Regions from separate parts of the Oceanimonas doudoroffii genome, predicted to be linked through region 1. Evidence: predicted binding sites of a transcription regulator. Region 1 holds the regulator's gene; each other region holds the start of a gene.
The links. The regulator LexA, encoded in region 1, represses DNA repair genes until DNA is damaged. The targets are predictions, from matches to a motif close to ANCTGTNTNNNNANACAGNT.

Region 1 (5,198 bases):
GCACTTCACCAGCACCGCCACGAAGATCAGCTGGGACAGGCCAAAGGCAAAGCCGCCGATGCTGACCAGGGCATTGATGTCGGCAAACTGCAGCGAATAATCGGGAATGCGCCGGGGCATGCCGCCCAGGCCGAGAAAGTGCATGGGAAAGAACAGCAGGTTGACCGATACCACGGAGCACCAGAAGTGCCATTTGGCCAGGCGCTCGTCGAACATGTGACCGGTCCACTTGGGCAGCCAGTAATAGGCCGCCGCCATGATGGAGAAGATGGCACCCGACACCAGCACATAGTGGAAATGGGCCACCACGAAGTAGGTGTCGTGATACTGAAAGTCGGCCGGAGTAATGGCCAGCATCAGGCCGCTGAAGCCACCCATGGTAAACAGCACGATAAAGGCCAGGGCGAACAGCATGGGCACTTCAAAGCTGATGGAGCCCCGCCACATGGTGGCCACCCAGTTGAACACCTTAACCCCGGTGGGCACCGAAATCAGCATGGTGCAGTACATGAAGAACAGCTCCGCCGCCACCGGCATGCCCACGGTGAACATGTGGTGGGCCCACACCAGAAAGCTGAGCCCGGCGATGGAGGCGGTGGCATACACCATGGAGGCGTAGCCAAACAGCGGCTTGCGGCTGAAAGCGGGAATGATGGCCGAGATAATGCCGAAACTCGGCAATATCATGATGTATACCTCGGGATGGCCAAAGAACCAGAAAATATGCTGGAACATCACCGGATCCCCGCCCCCGGCTGCCTCAAAGAAGCTGGTGCCAAAATACTTGTCGGTCAACACCATGGTCACGGCGCCGGCCAGCACCGGCATCACCGCAATCAGCAGAAAGGCGGTGATCAACCAGGTCCAGCAGAACAGCGGCAACTTCATCCAGGTCATGCCCGGCGCCCTAAGATTCCATATGGTTACAATGACATTGATCGCCCCCATGATGGAACTGATGCCCATGATGTGAATGGCAAACACAAACAGGGCGGTGCTGTCGGGACCATAGGTAGTCGACAGCGGTGCATAGAAGGTCCAGCCGAAGTTGGGGCCGCCGCCGGGCACAAACAGCGAGCTCAGCATCAGCACAAAGGCAAAGGGCAGTATCCAGAAACTCCAGTTGTTCATGCGCGGCAGCGCCATGTCGGGCGCCCCTATCATCATGGGAATCATCCAGTTGGCCAGGCCCACAAAGGCGGGCATGACGGCGCCGAACACCATGATAAGTCCGTGCATGGTGGTCATCTGGTTAAAGAAGTTGGGCTCCACCAGTTGCAGCCCGGGCTGAAACAGCTCGGCCCGAATCACCATGGCCATGGCGCCCCCCAGCAGGAACATGGTCAGGCTGAACAGCAGGTAGAGGCTGCCGATGTCCTTGTGGTTGGTGGTAAACAGCCAGCGGCCCAGTCCCCGGGCGGGGCCGTGATGATGCTCCTCTCCCACCAGGTGAATGTCCGCGGTTTCAGTGCGATCCATCTGCGCCATCACTGCCCCCTATTGTCCCTGTCTGGCCTGATGAATGTCCTTGGGCTGTACCAGATCCCCGGTGTCGTTGCCCCAGGCATTGCGTTCATAGGTGATCACCGCCGCCAGCTCCTTGAGCGCCAGCTGCTTGTCAAAGCTCTGCATGGCGGTGCCCGCCTTGCCGTACAGCACTATGTTGATATGGCCGGCCCTGTCATTGAGCACCATGTCGCTGCCTGTAAGGGCTGGAAAGGCACCGGGAATGCCTTCGCCATTGGCCTGGTGACAGGCGGCGCAGGCTTTCTGGTAAACCTGCTCGCCCAGGGTCATCAGCTCCTCCCGGCTCATGTTCATGGCCAGCAGTTCCTGCTCGGCGGCCCTGGCCTCGGCCTGTTCGGCCCTGACCTGAGCCAGCCAGCCATCAAATTCCTCGGGTGAGCGGGCATCCACAACGATGGGCATAAAGCCGTGATCCTTGCCACACAGCTCGGCGCACTGACCCCGGTACAGGCCGGGCTCGTTAATGCGGGTCCAGGCCTCGTTGATAAAGCCGGGCACGGCGTCCTTTTTCACCGCAAAGGCCGGCACCCACCAGGAGTGAATGACGTCGTCGGAGGTGATCAGGAAACGCACCTTGCGATCCGTGGGCAGCACCAGGGGATAATCCACCTCCAGCAGGTAGTTGTCTCCCTTGGTCACCGTGCCAGCAATCTGCTGGGGCATGGTGGCCAGCAGGCTGAAAAATTCGACGTCTTCGTCGAAGTAGCGGTAATGCCACTTCCACTGAGAGCCGGTGACCTGCACGGTGAGATCGGGTTCGGACGCGTCTTCCATCGCCACCAGGGTTTTGGTGGCGGGAATGGCCATGGCCACCAGAATGAGAAAGGGAATAATGGTCCAGAGGATCTCGACCTTGGTGCTTTCGTGAAACTGGGCGGCCTTGGCCCCTTTTGACTTGCGATGGTGAATAATGGCCCAGAACATGACCCCGAACACCACCAAGCCGATAACGGCACAGATAATGAGGATGGTCATGTGCAGGCCGTAAACCTGCTGGCTGATTTCGGTGACCCCTTCGGTCATGTTAAGACGGGTCTGCGCCCGCGTAGGCAGGCAGACCAGCAAGGACAATAGCAACAGCAGAATCGGCTTCACGCGCACCCCCAATCGTTTCATCCTGTCACCCGGAGTACTCAAGTCTGGAATGAATGTGTGCCGAACGACTACATCCCTTAGGCTCGGCTGACTCTAAGTAAAGCAGCACTCAAGGAAATGTAAAATATAAAGATTTTAGGACTGAGGATGGGGGAATAGGGGCTGTAACGGGCCTGAGTGAAGAAAGGACCGGCAGGCAGGGGCCTGCCGGTTGAAACGACGACGTTAGAAATCACCGTTGCGGATCACGCCCACGGCCAGGCCTTCAATGGTGAGCTCCTGGCTGCGCAGATCCACTTCAATGGGCGAGAGCTCTTCGTTTTCCGGGATCAGGCTGACCTTGCTGCCCGTGCGCTGAAAGCGCTTGACGGTCACTTCGTCGTCGAGCCGGGCCACCACCACCTGGCCGTTGCGAACCTCCTGGGTTTTGTGCACCGCCAACAGGTCGCCGTCCATGATGCCGATGTTCTTCATGCTCATGCCCTGCACCCGCAACAGAAAGTCGGCAGAGGGGTGGAACAAGCCGGGATCAAGCCGGTAATGGCTCTCGATGTGCTGTTGCGCCAATATGGGTTCACCGGCGGCCACCCGGCCCACCAGCGGCAGGCCCTGTTCTTCTTCCGCCTCTTCCCCGGCCAGGCGAATGCCCCGGGAAGTGCCGGGCATGATTTCAATCACGCCCTTCTTGGCCAGCGCCTTGAGGTGCTCTTCCGCCGCATTGGCGGACTTGAACCCCAGCACCTTGGCAATTTCCACCCGGGTGGGCGGCATGCCGGTTTGCTGAATGTGTTCCTTGATAATGTCCAGCACCTGCGACTGGCGGGGAGTAAGGGCCTTCATGATGAAACCTGTCTGTTTATACAGTTAACTGTCAGTATATCCAGTAATGAGTCCAGAGCAAGCCCCAAAGCCTTCCACTTACCACAGCGCCAGCACCAGGCCGGCGAACACCGCCATGCCGGCGTAGTTGTTGTTGAGAAAGGCGCGAAAGCAGGGCATGCGCTCCCGATCGCGAATCAAACGCTGCTGATACACAAACAGGCCGGCGGCCGCCAGCAGGCCCCAGTAAAAGGGGGCGGCCAGTTCAAACGCTCGGCCCGCCGCCACCAGCAGCAACAGGGTAGCCAGTTGCAGCAGGCCCACAATCAGCTTGTCACGCCGGCCAAACAGAATGGCGGTGGACTTGACGCCGATTCTGAGGTCGTCGTCCCGATCCACCATGGCATACATGGTGTCGTAGGCCACGGTCCAGGTCAGGTTAGCGGCAAACAGCAACCAGAGGCCGGCGGGCAGGCTGTTGCTCTGGGCGGCAAAGGCCATGGGAATGGCCCAGGAAAACGCGATGCCGAGAAACAGCTGAGGCAGGTTGGTAAAGCGCTTCATAAAGGGATAGAGCGCCGCCCAGAACAGACCCGCAAAGGCCAGGCCAATGGTAAAGGCATTGGTGGTCAGCACCAGCACAAAGGAAATGCCCACCAGCAGGGCAAAAAAGCCCAGCGCCTGGCGCTCGGTGAGTTCACCGGCGGGCAGCGGCCGGGCCTGGGTGCGCTTGACATGACCGTCGATATGGCGGTCGGCGTAGTCGTTGATCACACAGCCGGCGGAGCGCATGGAAAACACCCCGGCCACGAACACCAGCAGCAGCCAGGGTGACGGTAACCCGTCGGCGGCAATCCACAGTGCCCACAGGGTGGGCCACAGCAGCAGCAGGGTGCCAATGGGCTTGTCGAGCCGGGCCAGGGCCATGTAGGCGCGCCAGCGCGGTCGGGAAGGAGAAGTCAGGGTGGTCATGAGGTCGTGTCCTGCATTGTGTCCTGATAGAGAGCCGAAGCCGGCAAAAAGAGTTCGGTCACCAGCACTCGGGCGGCGCCGGTGCTGAGGGTGGAGCGGCGCGCCCAGGGCGCAGGGGCAAAGCCGGCGTTCAGCCCGGTACGCTCGGCCAGTCGCCGATATTCAGTAGCATTCAGGCGCGCGAACTCAAAGGGCGTGCGCTCCAGATCCGGCGCCTCGAACATCAGCTCACCCAGCGCCCGGGAGCCCAGCCCGGCCAGCGCCGGCAGCGCCCGTTGCGTGGCGGAAGAATAGAGCGAGCTGGCATAGACCCAGGGCCGGCCGTCACAGCACAGCAATACCTCTCGACAAAAGGCCTGGTCACAGCCGAGCAGTTCCGCCTGGGTCGGTGTGAGCGACCGCAGGCTGGCATCGCTCAACAGCTGCACCTCAAACTGCCGGCAGTGCCGGCGCAATAGCCGGGTCAGTGAGCCGGTGTCATGCAGCCAGGCATTCAGCACCGGCGCAGCCGGCGTTTCGCTTCCCCAGCGCCAGAGGTGATCGGCGCTGGGGGCCGTGTTTTGTTCATCAAACAACAAAGACATACAATTGCTTTCTGGTCCTGCTCCGGTCACAGCCCGGCCTCACCGGGCACCCGCCGATTGACTTGGCCGGCAAATATTTAAACAATGCCCGCTCGCTTACTCGTCGGAGACTCATATGTTTCGGTTTGTTGCCCTCTGCCTGCTGCTGGTCAGCGCAGGCCCGCTCAGCGCCCAGGATGAACCGGCGGCGCCTGCCGGGCC
Region 2 (5,198 bases), on a different contig from region 1:
CACAAAACACTGGGGAAAGCGCTCGGCCAGGTAGGCGATGACTTCTTTGCTGTTTTTCAGTTTTTCAGAGTTTTCCATGAATTACCTTGGTTTTGAAAGCTGTGGGCGCACCGCCCGTTGAAACCTTCACATTATAAGGGCCGCACCGACAAAAGCGACCCCCGGCTTTGTTACAGCAGCGGCAGAACGGCACGCACCAGGGCCGAAAGACCGGCTTCATCCTCGGTGTCAAACCTGCCATGGCTGGGGCTGTCGATATCAAGCACGCCCCAGACCTTGTCACCCTCGCCCAGCGGCAGCACAATTTCGGAATTGCTGGCGGCGTCACAGGCGATGTGGCCGGCAAAGGCGTGCACATCGGCTACCCGCTGCACCTCGCCATTGGCGGCGGCGGTACCACACACGCCTCGGCCCATGGGAATACGGACACAGGCGGGCTTGCCCTGGAACGGACCCAACACCAGCTCGTCCTGTTCACGCAGATAAAAGCCCACCCAGTTGATGTCGTCCAGGGACAGGTTCAGCAGGGCAGACAGGTTCGCCAGTTTGGCAATGCGATTGGGTTCGCCTTCGCACAGCGCCAGTGCCTGAGCGGTCAGGCTTTGATAAAATGCGTTTTTTTCACTCATGGTGTCAGAGGGTTGGTGATTTTGGCCTAAATTACCTGCCCTTTGGGAAAATGAAAACCAATGATGGTGGTGAATGAATAAAAATAAAGCGAACGAGCAGGGTTTGCACTGGCCGGTGATCACCGGCATGATGCGCCGCCACAAGCGGTTGTTGATCAATGCCCACCTGCTGGCCATTGTCGGCACCCTGCTGGCGGTACCGGTGCCGCTGCTGATGCCCCTGCTGGTGGACGAGGTGTTGCTTGAGCAGCCGGGGACCCTGATCGCCTGGCTCGACCCGCTGTTACCCACGGCCTGGCAGACCGGCGTGGGCTATATTCTGGCGGTGCTGCTGGTTACCCTGTTGCTGCGCGCGCTGGCCCTGGTGTTCAACATATTGCAGGGCCGGCAATTTGCCCATGTGGCCAAACACATCACCTTTCAGATCCGCCGCCGCCTTACCCGTCAGTTGATGCGCACCCCCATGCGCGCCTTTGAGTCGGTGGGTGCCGGCAGCGTCAGCTCCCACTACATCACCGACGTTGAAACCCTCGACAAGTTTCTCGGGGAAACCCTGAGCCGGCTGCTGATAAGCCTGTTGAGCGTGCTGGGCACCGCCGTGGTGCTGTTGCTGCTGAACTGGCAGCTGGGCCTGTTTATTCTGTTGCTCAATCCGGTGGTGGTGTTCTTTTCCAGCCGGCTGGGTTCCAAGGTAAAGCACCTCAAGCGCGATGAAAACAAGGCCTTTGAGCTGTTTCAGCAGGCGCTGGTGGAAACCCTGGACGGCATTCAGGAAATTCGTGCCGCCAATCGTGAACGTCACTACCTGTTGCGGGTCATCGACAAGGCCAGGGGCGTGCGCGATACCGCCATTGAGTATCATTGGAAGAGCGAGGCCGCCGGCAAGGCCAGCTTTCTGTTGTTTTTATCGGGAGTGGAGCTGTTTCGCGCCGTGGGCATGATCATGGTGCTGTACACAGACCTGACCGTGGGTCAGATTTTCGCGGTGTTCAGCTACCTCTGGTTCATGATGGGGCCGGTACAGGAGCTGCTCAACATGCAGTATTCCTTCTATGCCGCCGATGCCGCCCGCCGGCGCATCAATGCCATGCTGGCCCTGGGAGAGGCTCCCGCTCCGGCCGGTGGCATCAACCCCTTCCTCGGTAGCACTACCCTGCCGGTGGAGGTGCGCAACCTGAGCTTCTCCTACGATGGCGAACGCCGCGTGCTGGACGACATCAGTCTCAGCATCGGCGCCGGCGAAAAAGTCGCCCTGGTGGGGGCCAGCGGTGGCGGCAAGTCCACCTTTATTCAGTTGCTGCTGGGCCTCTACCCCGCCAACAGCGGCGACATTCGCTTTGGCGGTGCCAGCAGCACCGATATCGGCTTTGCCACCATACGGGAACACGTGGCCACGGTGCTGCAACAACCGGTATTGTTCAACGATACCGTGCGCGCCAACCTGAACCTGGGAGATGATCACGACGACGCAGCCATCTGGCAGGCTCTCAGGGTGGCACAGCTGGATGACGTAATTGCGGCCATGGATAACGGCCTGGATACCGAAATTGGCCGACGGGGCGTTCGGCTCTCGGGAGGCCAGCAACAGCGCCTGGCGGTGGCAAGAATGATCCTGAAGGATCCGGCCATCGTCATTCTCGACGAGGCTACCTCGGCACTGGATACCGATACCGAGCAGCGCCTGCACCAGGCGCTGTCGGGCTTCCTCAAGGATCGCACCACCCTGATAGTGGCGCACCGGTTGAGCTCGGTACGCCAGGCCGACAGGGTCATCGTGTTTGAGGATGGTAAGATCAGCCAGTCCGGCACTCACCACGAGCTGCTGGAGCAGCCGGGTCTGTACCGAACCTTATACAGCTGAAATTATTGATTTACGGGCGGGTGCCGAGTGATAAAACAAGGTGCCGTGAACGGCCTGTTAGATATCAGGCGACGGCCTTGATCGCGTCATCGCCGGCTTTTTCAGCCTTGTCCGCCTTTCTGGCGGGCTTTTTTTTCGGGCCGGTCAGCTCGGCTTGGTGCTGGGCCAGAAACAATGCCAACGCTTCTCTATCCGTTTCTTCAAGGTTCACCGGCCCCTGCTCCAGCACGGTTTCAATATGCTCAGCCAGCTCCAGCAGGCGATCGTAGGCATCGGCCTCTTTTTTGTTGGTAAAGGTCATTTTCTCGATTCCGTTACGTACTACGCGATATTGCACTTCTACGGCCATGGCGGACTCCTTTTATCTGTATATAAACACAGTAATCAGCTCTTCCTTCAATTGCAAGCCGCTCGTAAGTAGGTGTTTTTAGCCACATGGGCTGGCGAGAGGTCGATTAAAGTCTAAAATTTACACAGAGGGCGCCCGGCCTCGGGCGGTCTCTACTAGCGCACGGCTCAGTTAATGAGCCATTCCCCTGAGCCAGGTACACGGATTTTGTACCTGGCTTTTTTTGTATTCAATCTACGCAGACCATCAACTTATGTTAAATTTCGATTCATTTCCCTGAAGACCCCTTCTTGGGTGTTGCACATTCCCCAATCGAGATTATGATTAAGTCATTATTGTATGTTGGCATAATAGATTATTATGTTTACCCTGGCCGCCAAACTTCGTCATACCCTCTCCCTGCTGGAAACCGCTATAAGCGAACTGGCTCAGCAACTTCGCACCCATGCCGATACTCAGGCAACCTGTTACCAATTGCCCGAGGTCGCTCAGGGCAAGGAGCACGATCCTCTCGAACACATTACCATTGAACACCGGTTAACCGGTGAAGAGGCGTTGAAAGCCAGCCTCATCGGTTTCAGCCGTTGGCATATCAAGCCCGATTGCTCCGCCAAGGCCAGTTATCGCCTGCCCGGTTTTGTGCTGTTACCGGCCGACAGCCGTGCTGCCATCGCTCCGCTGATCGACGACATCAACCGGCTCAAGCAAGCCTTTCGTGCCCTGGTGCAGCAACTGGACGACAAAGACAAAAAATTTACGCTGGTGCACGACACCTTTCCCGGTCTTATCACCCTGCAGGTCTACCGCCAGCTCACCCTGCTGCCTTATACCGCGTCCAGGCTCGGATTTACCTGGGCCAACAAACAGATCATTCAGAAAGTCGACAAGACCAAACTGGTGGCGCAGCTGATGCAAAGCCGGCAAAGCCCTCCCCCGCTGGTGGATGCCACTACCTGGCAAACCTGCATCGACCGGGAAATCTACGACGTCAAACGGCTGCCGGCCGGGGTAGAGCTGCGCCTGCGCCGGCCGGTGAAAACCCACCCCATGGTCAATGTGCGCTGGAGCCAGCCATTGTCCCCCCGCCAGCAGCAGTTCAAGGCGCACCTCCCACTGATATTGTGTCAGGATGAAGTTCCCGCCATTTCCCACCTCACCGACTACCCGCCGGCGAAAACCCGAAAGCGGCGCGCCGCGCGCATCGGTGGGGAGCCACTTATTCCCAGGCTGCACATTTATCCCTACCAACCCTGAGACTGGCCTTGGCGGCGGTGCTATCATGGCCTGATGTTTCTTTTGTAACTTTTGGATGGCGTTATGGCATTGCCGTTTTCCCTGTTGCTTCTGCTGGCAAGCCTGGCCGGCCTCACCCCCCTGGCCATCGACATGTATCTGCCCAGCCTGCCTGCCATCGCGCGGGATCTGGACGTACCCGTATCCCAGGCCCAGTTGACCATCAGCGTGTTTCTGGCGGGCTTTGCCCTCGGTCAACTGCTCTATGGACCCCTGGCCGACTCGGTCGGACGCAAGCCGGTCATGCTGGGCGGGCTTGGCCTCTTTACCCTGGCAAGTATTGGCTGTGCCTTTGCCAACAGCATTGAAACCCTGATGGCCTTTCGCCTGCTGCAGGCCATCGGCGGCGCCGCCGGCTCCGTAGTGCTCAACGCCCTGTTGCGGGACATGTTTGAACGGGACATGTTCGCCCGCATCATGTCCATGGTGATCCTGGTGATGACCCTGGCGCCCCTGGTCGCCCCCATCGTCGGTGGTTATCTGCTGCTGGTGGGGCACTGGCACAGCATTTTTGTGTTGCTGGCCATCATTGGTGCCCTGGTGTCGGTGGCACTGGCCCTGCGCATTCCCGAAACCCTCAAACCCGAACATCGCCAGCCATTCCGGTTGTGGCCGGTGCTACAGAATTACGGCCGGGTACTGCGCCACCGGGCGGCGTTGGGCTATATCGGCTGCGGCGCCATGACCACCGCTGCCATGTTTGCCTTCATTTCGGGCTCGCCACTGGTGTATATCGAACTTTACGACGTGCCCGCCGAACACTACGGCCTGTTGTTTGCCATGAATATCGTGCTGATGATGGTGCTGACTTTTGGCAACAGCCGGCTGGTGCCCCGGCTTGGCAGTGATCGCCTGCTCAAGGCGGGGCTGACCACGGCGGCACTGGCCGCCGTGGTACTGCTGTTTTGTGGTTTCACCGGGTTTGGCGGACTGTGGGCACTGGTGCCGGCGGTGATGGTGCTGATCGCCCAAATCAGCCTGGTAGGGGCCAATTCCATGGCCGGCCTGCTCAGCCATTTTCCCGAGGCTGCCGGCACCGCCTCGGCGCTGGCCGGCACCACCCGCT
Region 3 (5,198 bases), on a different contig from region 1:
TCTTCCAGGTAGTTGCCCTGGGGAATGTCGACCTTGTAGACCAGGTTACAACCGGTCAGGGGCAGGGCGAGAAAAAGGGGTAATATCAAGCTTTTGAGTTGCATAGGCGGTGTTGTCCTGTGAATCCTGCCGGCATCATAGCGGCACTGCAATGGGATGTAAAAGACTGACCGGTGCCGCTTGAATTGGTTCCGCGGGTTAACATGGTGATTTTCCCCGGGCTGGCTTACTATTCGAGGCTATTGTACTCGCTTGAGGAACTTCGTGATGACCAAACATGTTTTTCATCTGGGTGTGACCGATGAGGATTTGCGTGGCGCCGCACTGGCCATTCTGCCCGGTGCACCGGAACGGGTAGAGCGCATTGCCCGTCAGCTGGAAAATCCGGTGCACCTCGCCAGCCAGCGGGAGTTTACCTCCTGGCTGGGAGAGCTGGATGGCAAGCCGGTGGTGGTGTGTTCCACCGGCATTGGCGGACCCTCCACTTCCATTGCGGTGGAAGAGCTGGCTCAGCTGGGAGTACGTACCTTCTTGCGGGTGGGCACCACGGGGGCCATACAGCCCGAGGTGGCGGTGGGTGACATTATTGTGACCACGGCAGCGGTGCGCCTCGACGGCGCCAGCGGCCATTTTGCCCCCCTGGAGTTTCCGGCCGTGGCCAATTTTGACTGTACCTGTGCCCTGGTGGATGCGGCACGGGAGCTGGGCGTGGCGCCCCATGTGGGCATTACCGCGTCGTCCGACACCTTTTATCCGGGGCAGGAGCGCTACGACACCCATTCGGCCCGCATGTTGCGCCGATTTCAGGGCAGCATGAAGGAATGGCAGTCGATGGGCGTGCTGAACTACGAAATGGAGTCGGCGACCCTGTTCACCATGTGTGCCAGTCAGGGCCTGAAGGCCGGTTGTGTGGCGGGGGTGATCGTCAACCGTACTCAGCAGGAAATTCCCGACGAAAGCACAATGCAAAACACCGAGCAAAAAGTGATCGACATCGTGGTGGGTGCCGCCCGCCGGCTGGTGTAGAGATTGTAGATAAGATGTGGGACGTGTTATGTCTTCTCGTTTCCACATCTTCCGTCTCCCCATTTCACTCACACACCAGCAGTTCCCGGGCATTAGCCAGGGTATTGTCGGTAATGCGGTTGCCACCCAGCAGTCGGGCCAGTTCCTGCAGGCGGAGTGGTTCGTCCAGCTCCTGCATGCGGGTTTCGGTATTATCGGTATTGCTGCTCTTGCTCACAAAGAAATGCTGATGGCCATTGCCCGCCACCTGGGGCAGGTGAGTGATCACCAGCACCTGGGTTGACTCGCCCAGTTTCCGCAGCAGCTTGCCAACCACAGCGGCGGTGGGGCCACTCACGCCCACGTCCACCTCGTCAAAAATCAGCGTCGGGGTTTCCACCTTCTGGGCGGTAATCACCTGAATCGCCAGGCTGATACGTGACAGCTCGCCGCCCGACGCCACTCGGGCCAGCGGGCTCATGGGCTGGCCCGGATTGGTGCTTACCAAAAACTCGACCCGGTCGATGCCCAGGGGAGAGAACCCGGCGCTGGCATCGGCGTGCACCTGTATTTCAAAACGACCCTTTTCCATGCTGAGCTGGTGCAGGCTATGGGTGATCTGCTTGTTAAGGGCGTCGGCGTATCGCTGGCGGCTCTGGCTCAGTCGCTCGGCAGCCTGTACAAAGTTTTCCCGGGCCTGCTCCACTTCTTCATCGAGTCCTTCCAGCCGGCTGCTGCCGTGATCCATGTCGGCCAGTCGGGCCTTGAGCTGCTGGTGGAACAGGAACAGCTCGGCGGCGGGCACATGGTGCTTGCGCGACAGCTCCATCACCTTGCTCATACGACTTTCCACCTCATGCAAGCGCTCCGGATCCAGTTCCAGCCGATCCAGGTAACGGCCGAGCTCGCTGTGACCTTCTTCCAGCTGAATGAGGCTGCCTTCCACCATTTCCAATACCGGGCCCAGGCGCGAGTCCATGGCAACCAGCTCGCTCAGGGTTTTCAGTCCCTGGCGCACCAACTGCAGGGCATTGCTTTCGTCGTTGTCGCCCAGCACATTAAGGGCCAGCTGGCAGTCAGTGAGCAGCTCGGCACCGTTTGACAACCGTTTGTGCTCGGCTTCCAGCTCGGGGAATTCGTCTTCGGCCAGGGCGAGCTCGTCGAGCTCCGCCACCTGATATTCCAGCAACTGGCGCTCCGCCTGCCATTTTTCCTGTTCGGCTTGCAGCTGTTTGCGCTCGTTGTTGAGCTGCCGCCAATGCTGATAACCGGCGCTGACACCGGCCAGCAGCTGGTGGTGACCGGCATAGGCGTCGAGCAGGGCGCGCTGATGATCGGGTTTTTGCAGCTCCTGATGGGCATGCTGGCCGTGAATATTGACCAACAGGCCGCCCAGGGCCTTGAGTTGCGACAGCGGCACCGGGGTGCCGTTGATATAACCGCGGGAGCGGCCTTCCCGGCTCAGGGTGCGGCGCAGTATGCACTCATCCTGCTCGTCCAGCTCCTGCTCGCACAGCCAGGCCTTGACTCGGGGCAGTTTGTCGATGCGAAAGCGGGCACTGATGTCGGCCTTGTCGGCACCAGGGCGCACCGAGTCGGCATCGGCGCGCTCGCCCAGGGCAAGGGCCAGGGCGTCGATGGCGATGGATTTGCCGGCGCCGGTTTCGCCGGTAATGCTGGTCATGCCTTTACGCAGATCCAGCTCGAGAAAGGAAACGATGGCGAAATTGCTGATGGTGAGCTGAAGCAACATGGTGATTCCCCGCAACAAAATAGATGCTGTATGGGAATACAGTATACTGTTGTTTTATACAGTGCAAGGGGAGGGGGTGGTGAGGGGTAAGGTGTGAGGCGAATCCGTAATTTACTTCTCACCCCTCACTCCTCACCCCTCACGGGATCAGAACAGCTTGCTGCCCCAGCCCAGTTTGCTGCGCAGTACTTCAAAATAACTGTGGCCCCGCGGGTGCAGCAGCTTCAACCGGTGTGGGCTCTTGTTGATGTGAATTTCATCACCGGGTTGCACCGCCAACGACACATGGCCGTCACAGCTCACCAGCATGTGTTCGCTCTTGTTGGCGGGGGAGAGCACCATTTTTATCTGGGCGTCGGCGTCGATCACGATGGGCCGGCAGCTCAGGGTATGGGGGAACATGGGCACCAGGGTAATGGCGTTGAGGTTGGGGGTGAGAATGGGGCCGCCTGCGGAGAGGGAATAGGCGGTGGAGCCGGTAGGGGTGGCCACTATCATGCCGTCGGCGCGCTGGCTATACATGAAATGGCCGTTGATATATACCTCAAACTCAATCATGTGGGCGATTTTGCCCGGGTGCAGTACCGCTTCGTTCATGGCGGTATTGCTGGCCTTGAGCTGCCCGTGGCGGTGCACCTGGGCTTCCAGCAGAAAGCGGTGTTCGGTCTGGTAATCACCGGCCAGCAGCCGTTCCAGTGGCTGCTCAAAGCTGTCGGGGGAGATATCGGTCAGAAAGCCGAGGTTGCCCCGGTTAACACCCACTACCGCCACATCAAAGCGGGACAGCACGCGGGCCGAGCCCAGCATGTTGCCGTCACCGCCCACCACGATGGCCAAATCGGCGCGCTCGCCCAGCTCCACCATTTCCAGCAACTCGGCGTCGGCCAGGCCCAGTTGTTCACCCACCCGGCGCTCGATCACCACATTCAGACCCAGCCCCGCCAGGTAGCGGTACAGCGCCACCAGGGTCTGGTTGGCGCCCTGATGATCCGGTTTGCCGATAAGGGCGATGGTATTGAAGTCGGTTTCCATAAATCACTGTCCGGCGAAGCGGTCCACATTGCTCGACGTTGTTGAATAATCGCCATTCTAATCAGAGTGTTGCCCAAGTGCTACCAGGGGGAATACAAGTCTCTGTGCTTTCGCCCTTGAAATGACAATCCGCGTCCCCATATAGCCAGCAAAGTTCATTGATACTGACGGGAGACAACATGAGCAGCAAGCAGAATCAGGTGGATACGGAGCAGGCCGCAGAACTCGAGCAGGAGCAACAGCCGGCCGCCGAGGCTGAGCAGGTCGAGCAAGCGCAGGATGCCGTCCAGCCCGATGCGGCTTATGTCGCCGAACTGGAACAGAAACTGGCCGCCGCCGAAAGCAGTGCCAAGGAAGAGCGGGACAACGCCCTGCGTGCCGTGGCCGAGATGGAAAATATTCGCCGCCGCGCCGCGCAGGACGTGGAAAAGGCACAAAAATTTGCCCTGGAAAAGTTTGCGGGTGAGCTGCTGCCGGTAATCGACAGCCTGGAGCGGGCCATCGAGCACACCAGTGAGGAAAGCGATGCCTTTAAGGCAGTGCACGAAGGCGTGGAGCTGACCCTGAAGTCGTTGCTGAACGTGGTGGAAAAATTCGGTGTCGAGCCCATCGACCCCAAGGGCCAGCCCTTTGACCCCAACAAGCACCAGGCCATGAGCATGGTGGAAAGCGACGAAGTGGCGCCCAATGCCGTGCTGGCGGTGATGATGAAGGGCTATGAGCTTAACGGCCGGGTGCTGCGCCCCGCCATGGTCATGGTGGCCAAGGGCCCGGCCATCGACACTCAGGCCTGAACCAGTTTCAGCAAAAAAATGTGACCGTCGTCTTGAAAGCCTTCACCGGCAGCCACATATAGACGTTAAAGCAAAATACACCAAACGCTTGTTACCGAATTAGCAATATCAAGAGAGGATTCTATGGGTAAAATCATCGGCATCGATCTGGGTACCACCAACTCCTGCGTTGCGATCCTGGACGGGGATACTCCACGGGTCATTGAAAACGCCGAGGGTGCCCGCACAACTCCCTCCATCATCGCCTATACCGACGATGGAGAAACCCTGGTAGGTCAGCCCGCCAAGCGCCAGGCCGTGACCAACCCCAAAAACACCCTGTTTGCCATCAAGCGCCTGATCGGCCGTCGCTTTGAAGACGAAGAAGTACAGCGCGACATCAAGATCATGCCCTTCAGCATCGTTAATGCCGACAACGGCGACGCCTGGGTGGAAGCCAAAGACAAGAAAATGGCACCGCCGCAGATCTCTGCCGAAGTGCTGAAGAAGATGAAGAAGACCGCCGAAGACTACCTGGGTGAGGCCGTCACCGAAGCCGTTATCACCGTGCCGGCCTACTTCAACGACGCCCAGCGTCAGGCCACCAAGGATGCCGGCCGCATCGCCGGTCTGGA
Region 4 (5,198 bases), on a different contig from region 1:
GCCGAAGCCTACGCCATGAAGAGCCCGCCCATGATGTCCTTCCTGGACGGCATCGGTAACGGCCTGGGCTACGGCCTGATCCTGCTGGTGGTGGCCACCATTCGTGAGCTGTTCGGCTCCGGCACCTGGTTTGGCATTGAAATCCTGCCGCTGATCAAGAACGGTGGCTGGTATCAGGCCAACGGCCTGCTGCTGCTGCCGCCGAGTGCCTTCTTTATCATCGGGGGCTTTATCTGGGTACTGCGTACCTTCCGTCCCGAGCAGGTGGAGGCCAAGGAGTAAAAGATGGAACATTATCTGAGTCTGTTTGTTCGTGCGGTGTTCATCGAGAACCTGGCACTGGCCTTCTTCCTGGGCATGTGTACCTTCCTGGCGGTGTCCAAGAAGGTAAAGACCTCCTTTGGTCTGGGTGTGGCCGTTATCGTGGTACTGACCATTGCGGTACCGGTGAACAACCTCATCTATAACTTCATCCTGAAAGACGGCGCCATGGTCGAAGGCGTGGATCTGAGCTTCCTGAACTTCATTACCTTTATCGGGGTAATTGCGGCGCTGGTGCAGATCCTGGAAATGACCCTGGACAAGTTCTTCCCGGCGCTTTACAACGCCCTGGGTATCTTCCTGCCGCTGATCACCGTGAACTGCGCCATCTTTGGTGGTGTGTCCTTCATGGTGCAGCGGGACTACAACTTCGGCGAGTCCATCGTCTACGGTTTTGGTTCCGGTGTAGGCTGGATGCTGGCTATCGTGCTGCTGGCCGGTTTGCGTGAGAAGATGAAGTATGCGGATGTGCCCAATGGCCTGCGTGGCCTGGGTATCACCTTTATTTCCGCCGGCCTGATGGCCCTCGGCTTCATGTCTTTCTCTGGCATTTCTCTGTAAACCCAGTGACGGAAAAGGAATAAACGATGGAAATCATTCTAGGCGTGGTCATGTTCACCGTGATCGTGCTGGCCCTGGTAAGCGTCATTCTGTTTGCCAAGTCCAAGCTCGTCGCGGAAGGGGATGTGACTATCAGCATCAACGACGATCCCGAAAAGGCGATTACCTCAGGTGCCGGTGTCAAACTGCTGGGTGCCCTGGCCGCTAACGGTATCTTCGTATCTTCTGCCTGTGGTGGCGGTGGCTCCTGTGGCCAGTGTCGTGTGCGGGTACTGGACGGTGGCGGCGAGATCCTGCCCACCGAACTGGATCACATCTCCAAGCGCGAAGCCCGCGAAGGCGAGCGCCTGTCCTGTCAGGTGAACGTCAAGCAGGACATGAAGATCGAACTGCCGGAAGAAGTGTTCGGTATCAAGAAGTGGGATTGTGAAGTTATCTCCAACGATAACAAGGCCACCTTCATCAAGGAACTCAAGCTGAAGATCCCCAACGGCGAAAGCGTGCCTTTCCGTGCCGGTGGTTACATTCAGATTGAGGCGCCGCCTCACCACGTCAAGTACAAAGACTTCGATGTGCCCGAGGAATACCGCGAAGACTGGGACAAGTTCAAGATCTTCGATCTGGAGTCCAAGGTAGACGAAGAAGTGATTCGTGCCTACTCCATGGCCAACTACCCGGAAGAAGAAGGCATCATCATGCTGAACGTGCGGATCGCGACTCCGCCGCCCAGCAACTGGACCGCTCCTCCCGGCAAGATGTCTTCCTACATCTGGTCTCTGAAGGCCGGCGACAAGGCCACCATTTCCGGTCCCTTTGGTGAGTTCTTCGCCAAGGAAACCGACGCCGAAATGGTATTTGTTGGCGGTGGTGCCGGTATGGCACCGATGCGTTCGCACATCTTCGACCAGCTCAAGCGCCTGAACTCCAAGCGCAAGATCAGCTTCTGGTACGGTGCCCGCTCCAAGCGCGAGATGTTCTATGTGGAAGACTTTGACGGCCTGCAGGAGCAGTTCGACAACTTCCAGTGGCATGTAGCACTAAGCGATCCCCAGCCCGATGACAACTGGGACGGCTACACCGGCTTCATTCACAACGTACTGTTCGAAAACTACCTGCGCGATCACGAAGCGCCGGAAGACTGCGAATACTACATGTGTGGACCGCCCGTGATGAACGCCGCCGTTATCAACATGCTCAAGAACCTGGGCGTTGAGGACGAGAACATCCTGCTGGATGACTTTGGTGGTTAATCACTGATGCTGACTCGCGTAATCAACTGGCTGGCCCCATTGGGGCTGGCCTTTTTATTGGCGGCCTGCCAGCCGGCGAACGACGCCGCCCCGCAGTTGCACCTGACCGGCAACACCATGGGCACCTACTACTCGATCAAGGTAGTGGGCGCCGAGGATGACCGGGCAACGGCGCTGCAGGCGGAGATCGACCGCCGGCTGGAGCTGGTCAACGATCAGATGTCGACCTACCGAAAAGCTTCCGAGCTGAGCCGGTTTAATCAACATCGAAGCGACACGCCCTTTGCGGTGTCGAGTGATACCGCAAAGGTGGTGACCGCGGCGCTGCAACTGGGTCGGCTGACCGACGACGCCCTGGACGTGACCGTGGGTCCGCTGGTTAACCTGTGGGGCTTTGGTCCCGATGCCAGGCCCACGCAAATTCCCAGTGATGTGCAACTGGCCGAGGTCAGGGCACGAACCGGCCTCGACCACCTGAGTGTGCTGACCGCCGCCGACGGCGACTACCTGCAAAAGTCATTGCCTGAGCTGTATGTGGATTTATCGTCCATCGCCAAGGGCTTTGGCGTGGATGTGGTGTCGGAATACCTCTCCGAGCAGGGGCTGAACCACCATTTGGTGGAAATCGGCGGTGAGGTGAGAACCAGCGGCCTGAACGCCCATGGTCAGGACTGGCGCATTGCGGTGGAAAAACCCGGCCAGGGTGAGGGCATGGTGCAGCAGGTAGTGGCCCTGGCCAACACCAGCGTGGCCACCTCGGGGGATTATCGCAACTACTATGAGCTGGACGGCAAGCGCTTGTCTCACACCATGGATCCGACCACAGGCAAGCCGATCACCCACCGGCTGGCGTCGGTGACAGTGATCCATCCATCCTGTATGATGGCGGACGGTCTGGCCACGGCGCTGACGGTGATGGGAACAGACAGGGCGCTGTCCTTTGCCGAGGAGCAGGGACTGGCGGTTTATCTGCTTACCAAAACGGACGACGGTTTCAGGGTGGATATGTCCAGCGCCTTTAAGAAGTATCTAAGAGGTTGATATGCTGTATTTTCTGGTTACCTTCGGAGTCTTTGCCCTGGTGATTGCCGCCATGGCCATCGGCTATATCATTCAGCGCAAGACCATCTCCGGCTCCTGTGGCGGCCTGGGCGGTATCGGCGTGGAGAAGGCCTGCGATTGCCCGGATCCGTGTGATAACCGCAAGAAGAAAATGGCCAAGGAAGAAGCCCGCCGCAAAATGCTGGAAGAAAACCGCATTATCTGATCTTTACGGCGCTGGCGGCCAGAATGTCGCCGGCGCCGACTTTCCCCCTGATTTTCCCCTTCAGTACGCCCAATTGGCGCTTTTCGCCGCACCGAGCTCAGGTTAGTATTTAACTACTGTCTGTTTATCCAGTTCGTCAATGCGTAAAATCATTCATGTGGACATGGACTGTTTCTTTGCCGCGGTGGAGATGCGTGCGCATCCCGAATGGCGGGACATTCCCCTGGCCATCGGTGGCAGTGCCAGCCGGCGCGGGGTGATTGCCACCTGCAACTATCCGGCCCGGGCCTATGGCGTGCGCTCGGCCATGCCCAGCCATCAGGCACTGCGGTTGTGCCCCGATCTGTTGCTGATCTCCGGCAACATGGCCGAATACAAGCAGGTTTCGCAGCAGATCCGCGCCATCTTTTGGCGCTACACCGAGCTGGTGGAGCCCCTTTCCCTCGATGAAGCCTATCTGGATGTCACCGGCAGCCCACAGTTTAACGGCAGCGCCACCCTGATAGCGGAAGACATTCGCCGGGCCATTCGTGACGAATTGCAGCTCACCGCCTCGGCGGGGGTGGCGCCGAACAAGTTTCTGGCCAAAATCGCCTCTGAAGAAAACAAGCCCGATGGTCTGTTTGTACTGCCGCCGGCGGCGGTGGCGAATTACGTCAGCAGTCTGGCCCTCGGCAAGATTCCCGGTGTGGGCCGAAAAACGGCGGAAAAGCTCGCGGCCATGGGGCTGGAGACCTGCGCTCAGGCGGTGGCCGCGGGCGAAGAGACCCTGACGCGCCGTTTTGGCAAGTTTGGCCGGCTGCTGTGGCAGCGGGCACAGGGAATCGACGAACGGCCGGTGCAGGTGGACCGAATACGCAAGTCGGTGGGGGTGGAAACCACCCTGGCCGCCGACATTTATGCCGCCGAGGAAGGCCGGGAAGTATTGACCCGGCTCTGGCCCGAGCTGCGGCGCCGGCTGGGTGAGCGGGCCATTTGCGGCCTGTGCATCAAGCTCAAGTTCGAGGATTTCGAACAGACCACGCTGTCCCGGCGCACCACGGTGCCCGAGCTGGACTCGGCGCTGAAGTTGTGCGAGCAGGCCTGGGGGCGGGCCGAGGGCCGCGGCGTGCGGCTGGTGGGAGTCAGTGTCGAGCTGGCCGGGGAAGATAGCGGCGCTCAGTTGGGCTTTGACTGGGATTAAAAGTCCCGAGTTACTTCAGATGATCCTCTTCCACAAACCAGCCCTGATTGTTTTGGGGCGTGGTGGTTGCGGGCGGGGACGGCGGCGCCACCACGGTGGCCGGACCGGATACCGTGGTGCTGGCCGTGGAGCCGTGACCGGGCTCCAGCGCCGGCAGATCGCGGCCGTCGTTGGGGTGGGCACTGGCCTGTTGAGCCGGTGCAGCACTGTGATCCTGCTGAATGCCGGGGGCCAGCTTGCGGGTTTCGTCGAGCAGCTCGCGACCGAAGTCGAGCGCCCGGCTGAGAATGTTGTCGGCCAGGACCGGGGTGGTGACCAGTGCCAGCATCAGTAACAGGGCCTTGGATTTCATGTCGCCTCCGAAAGCAATCAATCGTGTCGAATAATACGCCAAAACCGAGGCCGTGAACACGGCCCCGACAGCCCGGGTTGACGTCAGTTGTCGCGGTCGGGAATCTGTGCCAGTACTTGCACCAGCAATTGCCAGAAGCGGGACACGGCGTCAATGCTGACCCGCTCGTCGGGCGAGTGGGCGCCCTGAATGGTGGGGCCGAAAGACACCATGTCCCAGTGAGGGTAGGCGCTCTTGAACAGGCCGCATTCCAGTCCGGCATGG

Region 2: the regulator LexA is predicted to act here: its motif matches at 2,854-2,873, upstream of B6S08_RS02855 (YebG family protein).
Region 3: the regulator LexA is predicted to act here: its motif matches at 2,803-2,822, upstream of recN (DNA repair protein RecN).
Region 4: the regulator LexA is predicted to act here: its motif matches at 3,514-3,533, upstream of dinB (DNA polymerase IV).

The regions. Positions count from the first base shown of each region.
Region 1 covers NZ_NBIM01000003.1:28,437-33,634, forward strand. Annotated here, with positions in the region: gene ctaD (cytochrome c oxidase subunit I) at 1-1,479, opposite strand, end outside; gene coxB (cytochrome c oxidase subunit II) at 1,498-2,643, opposite strand; gene lexA (transcriptional repressor LexA) at 2,848-3,462, opposite strand; gene ubiA (4-hydroxybenzoate octaprenyltransferase) at 3,541-4,413, opposite strand; gene B6S08_RS11065 (chorismate--pyruvate lyase family protein) at 4,410-4,997, opposite strand; gene B6S08_RS11070 (flagellar basal body-associated FliL family protein) at 5,113-5,198, shown strand, end outside.
Region 2 covers NZ_NBIM01000001.1:626,816-632,013, reverse strand. Annotated here, with positions in the region: gene proQ (RNA chaperone ProQ) at 1-78, opposite strand, end outside; gene B6S08_RS02865 (GAF domain-containing protein) at 171-629, opposite strand; gene B6S08_RS02860 (ABC transporter ATP-binding protein) at 703-2,490, shown strand; gene B6S08_RS02855 (YebG family protein) at 2,555-2,839, opposite strand; gene B6S08_RS02850 (DNA replication terminus site-binding protein) at 3,200-4,093, shown strand; gene B6S08_RS02845 (Bcr/CflA family multidrug efflux MFS transporter) at 4,157-5,198, shown strand, end outside.
Region 3 covers NZ_NBIM01000001.1:1,309,945-1,315,142, reverse strand. Annotated here, with positions in the region: gene B6S08_RS06110 (outer membrane protein assembly factor BamE) at 1-104, opposite strand, end outside; gene udp (uridine phosphorylase) at 268-1,026, shown strand; gene recN (DNA repair protein RecN) at 1,091-2,758, opposite strand; gene nadK (NAD(+) kinase) at 2,906-3,790, opposite strand; gene grpE (nucleotide exchange factor GrpE) at 3,970-4,584, shown strand; gene dnaK (molecular chaperone DnaK) at 4,708-5,198, shown strand, end outside.
Region 4 covers NZ_NBIM01000007.1:33,990-39,187, reverse strand. Annotated here, with positions in the region: gene B6S08_RS15290 (NADH:ubiquinone reductase (Na(+)-transporting) subunit D) at 1-282, shown strand, start outside; gene nqrE (NADH:ubiquinone reductase (Na(+)-transporting) subunit E) at 286-882, shown strand; gene nqrF (NADH:ubiquinone reductase (Na(+)-transporting) subunit F) at 909-2,132, shown strand; gene B6S08_RS15275 (FAD:protein FMN transferase) at 2,139-3,173, shown strand; gene nqrM ((Na+)-NQR maturation NqrM) at 3,175-3,399, shown strand; gene dinB (DNA polymerase IV) at 3,539-4,582, shown strand; gene B6S08_RS15260 (hypothetical protein) at 4,593-4,934, opposite strand; gene B6S08_RS15255 (aminoacyl-histidine dipeptidase) at 5,018-5,198, opposite strand, start outside.